Linked DNA regions of Rosistilla ulvae. The protein of the gene in region 1 interacts with the protein of each later gene in a pairwise test. Links are inferred from orthologs where the notes say so. Each region holds a gene or a part of one and is shown on either strand. Other genes may lie near its edges. The genes, in order: nusG and rho.

What was found.
Region 2: the proteins of nusG (region 1) and rho interact in binary tests that used the Escherichia coli proteins (3 or more experiments, as listed by UniProt). The link is inferred for Rosistilla ulvae from one-to-one orthologs.

The regions. Positions count from the first base shown.
Region 1 is NZ_CP036261.1:6,358,616-6,361,749, forward strand. What follows is about bases 77-2,886. They hold nusG (transcription termination/antitermination protein NusG), read right to left. Parts: upstream 1,980-2,886; coding sequence 1,173-1,979; downstream 77-1,172. Other genes in these bases: rplA (50S ribosomal protein L1), read right to left, coding at 77-459; rplK (50S ribosomal protein L11), read right to left, coding at 578-1,003; secE (preprotein translocase subunit SecE), read right to left, coding at 2,048-2,494. In the rest of the region: more of rplA, read right to left, coding at 1-76; tuf (elongation factor Tu), read right to left, coding at 2,901-3,134. UniProt on the Escherichia coli protein: Part of the processive rRNA transcription and antitermination complex (rrnTAC). The complex forms an RNA-chaperone ring around the RNA exit tunnel of RNA polymerase (RNAP).
Region 2 is NZ_CP036261.1:6,059,977-6,063,204, reverse strand. The notes cover bases 325-3,228. They hold rho (transcription termination factor Rho), read right to left. Parts: upstream 2,575-3,228; coding sequence 1,075-2,574; downstream 325-1,074. Other genes in these bases: coaE (dephospho-CoA kinase), read right to left, coding at 2,789-3,228; ribH (6,7-dimethyl-8-ribityllumazine synthase), read right to left, coding at 569-1,072; EC9_RS21495 (transglutaminase domain-containing protein), read left to right, coding at 325-518. Also shown: more of EC9_RS21495, read left to right, coding at 1-324. UniProt on the Escherichia coli protein: Facilitates transcription termination by a mechanism that involves Rho binding to the nascent RNA, activation of Rho's RNA-dependent ATPase activity, and release of the mRNA from the DNA template.

The DNA.
Region 1 (3,134 bases):
GGCGACAACTTTCCCGGCATCGGGGGTGACGGTTCCGGCGCGAGGGGCAGGCATCAAACCGCGAGGTCCGAGGACGCGCCCCAGTGGTCCCACAACACCCATCATGTCGGGAGTCGCAATGCAGACGTCGAAATCGGTCCAACCATCCTTAATTCGCTTCGCCAAGTCTTCTTGTCCGACTTCATCGGCACCGGCAGCTTTGGCAGCTTCAGCCGCTTCGCCCTTGGCGAAAACGACAACGCGTTGCGTACGGCCGATACCATGAGGCAGGACCAGGCTGCCGCGAATGATCTGATCGGCTTGGTTCGGATCGATACCGAGCCGCATGTGAATTTCGACCGTCTGATCGAACTTCGTTGTGTTGAATTCTTTCAGCGAGACAACTGCCTCGCTCAGTGGCTTTGGTTCCGCCGACGCTTTGGCGGCCATCGCACGATAACGCTTTGATTGCTGTGGCATATTTGGTTTATTCCTTGAGTGTCCATGGTTCATGGTCGCGTGATTGATTCGCGACCGCTGGCAGACGGCACTTCGCGGAACACCGCAAAGCTGAATGCCGGGGTCACAATGGTGCGACTTAACCTACGACGTCGATTCCCATGCTTCGCGCGGTCCCTTCGATCATGCGGATCGCATGTTCGATGTCACGTGCGTTGAGATCGGCCATCTTCTTTTCGGCGATCTCTTGGCATTGAGCGCGAGAGACGGTTGCGACCTTGTCTTTATGAGGCTCACCGGAACCTTTGGCGATTCCAGCAGTCTGCTTCAACAAAGATGCCGCGGGTGGGCTCTTTGTGACAAAGTCGAAGCTGCGATCGTTGTATACAGAAACGATCACCGGGATCGGGGTACCTGCGTACTCCTTGGTGCGATCATTAAACGCTTGAACGAACTGCCCAAGGTTTACACCAAACTTACCAAGCGACGTACCCACGGGAGGTGCGGGAGTCGCTTGTCCACCAGGCACTTGGAATTTAGCCTGGCCAACAAGTTGCTTTGCCATTTCTATTGTCTACTTTCTCGAGGCGGTCAATCGCGGCTGTACTCGGTTTACGTCACCGACTTCAACCTGCCGCCAGGAATGTCTTTCTATGGGATCTGACCACGCCAACCGAACATCGTTGGAGCGAGAACGCTCCCATCGGCGACGTACACAAATCTGCGAGCGGATACTAGAGCGGTTCGACCTGCCAATGGTCAAGCTCTACTGGCACGGATCGGCCAAAAATATTGATATTAACTGAGATGCGACCGTTTGCCTCATCCAGTTTTTCAACTTCGCCTTCTTGGTTCTGGAAGTTTCCTTCCTTGACCCGTACCCGCTCGCCGACTTTAAACGGTATCGACGTCTTGAGCTGCTTCTCGCCATCTTCACCATCTTGATTCGAGGTGATCACTCGCTCGACTTCGGCGGGGTCCATCGGAGCAGGCTTGCCCGCGGTTCCCGTGAAATCGCTGACGCCGGTGGTGTCGCGAATCAAGAACCAGGTGTCGTCATTGACGTGCATGTAGATCATCAAGTAGCCCGGGTAGAGCTTGCGTTTGACAATCTTGCGTTTGCCGCTGCGGTTGAATTCGACGATGTCTTCGGTTGGCACCAAGACTTCGCCAAAATAGCCTTCCATGCCCGACATGTTGATCTGTTTGATGATCGCGTCGCGGACGGTCTCTTCGCGATTGAAGGCGACCTTCAGGATGTACCATTCTTTGGGGGCTTCTTCAGCGTCGAGAATTTCTTCTTCGACCTCGACCTCTGGCTTTTTGATCCGCCGCGTCGGCGGTTCAAAATCATCTTCCAGGATCGGATCGACTGCCGGTTCGGTCGCCGCGTTCGTTTTATCGACAGCTTCGCCCGAGGCGAGTTCTTCCGTTACGCTGACCTCGGATTTCCGGGGCGTATCGGCTGAGCCTTCTGCGTTTTCGGGGTTCGCAGCGGTATCGAGTTGTTCGTCCTGTTCGCGTTTGTCTTCGCCGTCCACCGCAGTTCAGCCTTTCTTATTAGCCCCAGGCTATTTCGCCTGGAGCTCTATCTATGTTTGCAATTTCGTTAAGCGGCAACGCCGATAAATTCGAAAATTGCCCGCCAGATGATGTCGAAGGTAAACAGCGACATCGCCAGGAAAAAAATCGTGAAGATCACGACGATCGACGCGCGAACCAGTTCCGCCTTGCTAGGCCAGGAAACCTTATTCATTTCCGCTTCGACAGCGATCAGGAAGTCGGCAAACCGGGGCCAGTTGACCAGGCGGAATGCGATCCAGAATCCAAGCAAGCAAGCGACTCCTGGAATCGCAAGTTCAAGCATCGCAGACTCTTCGTTGAAGAATCCAGTCAGGGAATCGTAGAGGCTTTTGCAGCCTAGGGCGACGATTACCCAGAACGCCAGGCAGGTCATCTGCCGGACTAATCGGCCCTGATTGCGTTTATAAACCTGGCCTTTGAACAGTTCAGGCAACAACGGGGCGGTTGAATTTCCGGCTACTTCCGTGGACATCCGGGCGAACTCCCGACGAATCGTGTATCGATGTTTTTTTCTTTTCGGCTGTGACTACGTCTGCCACCGCGCTACCAATCAATAGACAAGTCAAGCTGCAAAGCTTGCAAGCCAAGGTCGCTGCGACATCTGGCGGCCCCGAATCGCTGGCCGCGTTGCAGTCTTTCACCTTTAAAGCAAGTGCTAGCAGGGGAGGCGGGACTTGAACTCGCAACCCCTGGTTTTGGAAACCAGTGCTCTAACCAATTGAGCTACTCCCCTAGCAATGCAGACCGGGGCTTCGAAAAGCGGTCCACATAAAACTAAGTGGCAACGGCGATGGTTTGGCATCGCATTGCCACTTAGCATGATCTTCATTTATCGCTCACACGTCAACCAGTTGGCTTTGTGATTGCGACTTGCCGAATTAGGCAAGAATCTTGGTGACAACGCCCGAACCAACGGTACGTCCACCTTCGCGAATCGCGAAACGAACTCCGTCGTCCATCGCGATTGGCTTGTGCAATTCAACTTCGACCTTAACGTTATCGCCAGGCATGCACATTTCAGCGCCAACCAGGTTTGCAGTTCCGGTAACGTCGGTGGTGCGGAAGTAGAACTGAGGGCGGTATCCGCTGAAGAATGGAGTGTGGCGTCCACC
Region 2 (3,228 bases), 300 kb from region 1 along the record:
CGCAGGTACCCCCAGAACCAGATAAAACGGTCAGCCAATTCCTGGCCGACAAGGCGAGGAAGAAGGACCAGCGTAAGAAGCAGGTCCAAGAAGCGGTCCAGCCGCCGCGTGGCTTTCCGTTGCGGATGGTCCATCTGCCCTGGGCGTTGTTAGCTGCGATCGTGTTGTTGTATGCCGCCAAGGCTTGGATCCTGCTGTCGCCTCGCTTCGCCGCCGATCAGGAACTGATCCGCGTCACCCAGCGGGCGACGATCTTGCAGTTGGCTGAAACGGGAGTGCAGCGAGAGTATGGCGAAACGCAAACGGAGTTTGCCGCACGGGTGACGTCAATCTATCCGGAGTTTGCCAAGCTGACCGAGTTTCATCTTCGACAACGCTACGGCCACGGCAGTCGACTAGCCCGACAAACCTGTTTGGAAGTGCAGCGACGAACCAAACGCCGCATCCGCCAGGTCAGCGGATTGCCGCGATGGATCATCGGTCGCCTGGATCCACGCTTCTGGACGCTGTTGCGCTAGACGGCACGACGCCCCGGGAACCGGCACTCTGAAGCAGGAAACCAAACGGTCTAACGATGGAAGCCGACTTTGGGAGTCCCTTGGTCTTGCATCTGGTCGACGACGCGGATCATTTCGAGCGCCGCTTCGGCACATTCGGATCCCTTGTTCCCCATGTTGCCACCGGCGCGTTGGATCGCTTGATCGACGGTGTTACAGGTCAGCAGCCCTAACAGGACCGGTTTGCCCGTCGCTAGGCCGATGTCCATCAATGCGTTGCAGACGCTGCGGTTGATGTGTTCGTCGTGCGTTGTTTCCCCTTTGATCACCGCCCCCAGAGTGATCACCGCCAGCGTTTCTTTGCGACGCGCGGCGTAAGAGGTCGGCAGCGGCAGTTCCCACGCTCCCGAGACCCAGATCACTTGGATGTCTTCTTCGGCGAGCCCGGCTGCCTGCAGCGTCTCGCGGGCTCCTTGCAGCAATTGACCGGTGATCGATTCGTTGTACCGCGATACCACGATGGCGACCTTGCCTTCGGGCAGAGGGCCTTGAGTTCCGTTAATCTCTGTCTTCATGATCAATCGACTTCCTTGAGGCTGAGCAAAAACTCAGCGTTGTTTTGGGTCTTCTTGAGTTGTTTGATCAGCATGTCCATCGCTTCGGGCGGATTCAATTCCGCCATCACGCGCCGCAAGATGCTGATCCGACGATGCTCTTCGTCATCCATCAACATCTCCTCGCGTCGCGTGCCGCTGCGGCCTGGGTCGATCGAAGGCCAGATCCGTCGATCGACCAGATTGCGATCCAGCACGATTTCCATGTTGCCGGTCCCTTTGAATTCTTCAAAGATCACGTCGTCCATGCGGCTGCCGGTGTCGACAAGTGCGGTTGCGAGGATCGTCAGCGATCCACCCTCTTCCAGTTTGCGAGCCGATCCGAAGAAGGCTTTGGGTTTCTGCAACGCGCCGGCGTCCAAACCGCCGGAAAGGAGTTTGCCGGTGCCGCCACCCTCGGAATTGTAAGCGCGGCCCAGGCGTGTGATCGAATCGAGGAAGATCACGACGTCGATGCCGTATTCGACCATTCGCTTAGCCTTCTCGATCACCATCTGAGCGACTTGGATGTGTCGCGCTGGTGGTTCGTCGAACGTGCTGCTGATCACTTCGCAATGCGGGCCTTTGACCTCCCGCTCCATGTCGGTGACCTCTTCGGGCCGCTCGTCGACAAGGAGTACGATCACGTAGGCGTCGGGATAGTTTTCCAGAACCGAACGGGCCATCTTTTGCATCAAGACGGTCTTACCGGCTCGCGGCGGACTGACGATCAAACCGCGTTGGCCAAATCCGATTGGCGCCAACAGATCGATGACCCGCGAGGACATCTCATGGGCATCGGTCTCCATGATGATCCGGGAATTGGGATGCAGTGGAGTCAGGTCTTCAAAGCGAATGTTCCGCTGGCGGTCCATCGGATCGCGGCGGTTGATCGCTTCGACGCGGAGCAGGGCGAAATAGCGTTCGTTCTCCTTCGGAGGCCGAATCTGTCCGGCGACCGAGCTGCCGGTCTGCAAACCAAAACGGCGGATCTGGCTTGGGGAGACGTAGATGTCGTCCGGGCAGGAGATATAGTGAGCGTCGGGGCTGCGCAAGAACCCAAATCCGTCGGGCAGAATCTCCAGCGTCCCTTCCCCGTACATCAAACCGTTATTGGCCATGCGGCGCTTGAGCACGCTGAAGCTGAGATCCAAACGGCTGCACTTTTCGATGTCGGTCACCCCTTCGGCCTCCGCCAAAGCGACAAGTTCCTCTCGCGACAGCAGCTGCAGCTGCGCCAGGTTCATCGGTGCGTTGTCGCTGCGTTGTTGCGGCACGCCGACCGAACCGCCGGCGCGGGTTGCTTCGACGACGATCTCTTCGGGCAGCGACAGCGGGTCGCGCTCGGCGTCGAGTTCTCGGATGCGTTGATCGACCTCGGCGTCGGGATGACGTGGTCGCGCACCACCACCACCAAAGCTCTGATTGCGGCCGCGTTGCAGTGGGCGAGACGAATTTTGGCGATTGGGTTTGCGAGGTTCCATGATTAGGGTCAATCGAATAGGAGAGCTAACCTAGCTTGCGAGCAAGCGGGCGATCAGGAAGGAGATGGGTAATCGTTGTCGGCAGGATTGTTGGGTTGTGTGAGGATGCATCCTGCATCGACAAACGCATTTGGGATAAGAGCTTTGCTGTCACTATCTTACACGGCAAAGCAATAACGCGGACAGTCAGCCATCGCTGCGGTGGATTTTGTTGTTAATTGGTTAGCTGACTCCAGAGAGCAAGTATCTGCCGCCTGGTGTGAGGAGGCCCCTGGGAGTTATCGAGGATCCGCGTTGCGTACCTTCGTTTCTCCGCTAGCGATAGCTGACGCGCTTCGCGTTGGCGAAGTTGTTCAGGCGTCCAAGATCGCTTAGCAATCCATTGGATCCGCAATTCCCACGGAGAATCGACATACCAAATTTCATCGCATTGGAAATGCCAATTCGCTTCGATCAACAGCGGTGCATCGATTACGACCACGGACTGCTGTTGAGCAGCTAGACGTTGCAATTTCCGGGTCGCCAACTGCCCAACGACCGGATGTAGCACGCCTTCAATATATTCTAACTGCCGTCTACTGGTAGGGTCATCCCCAAAAACTTTCGCTGCCAATGCGGATCGCTGGACCGCGCCGGCGGCATTAAAAATAGAAT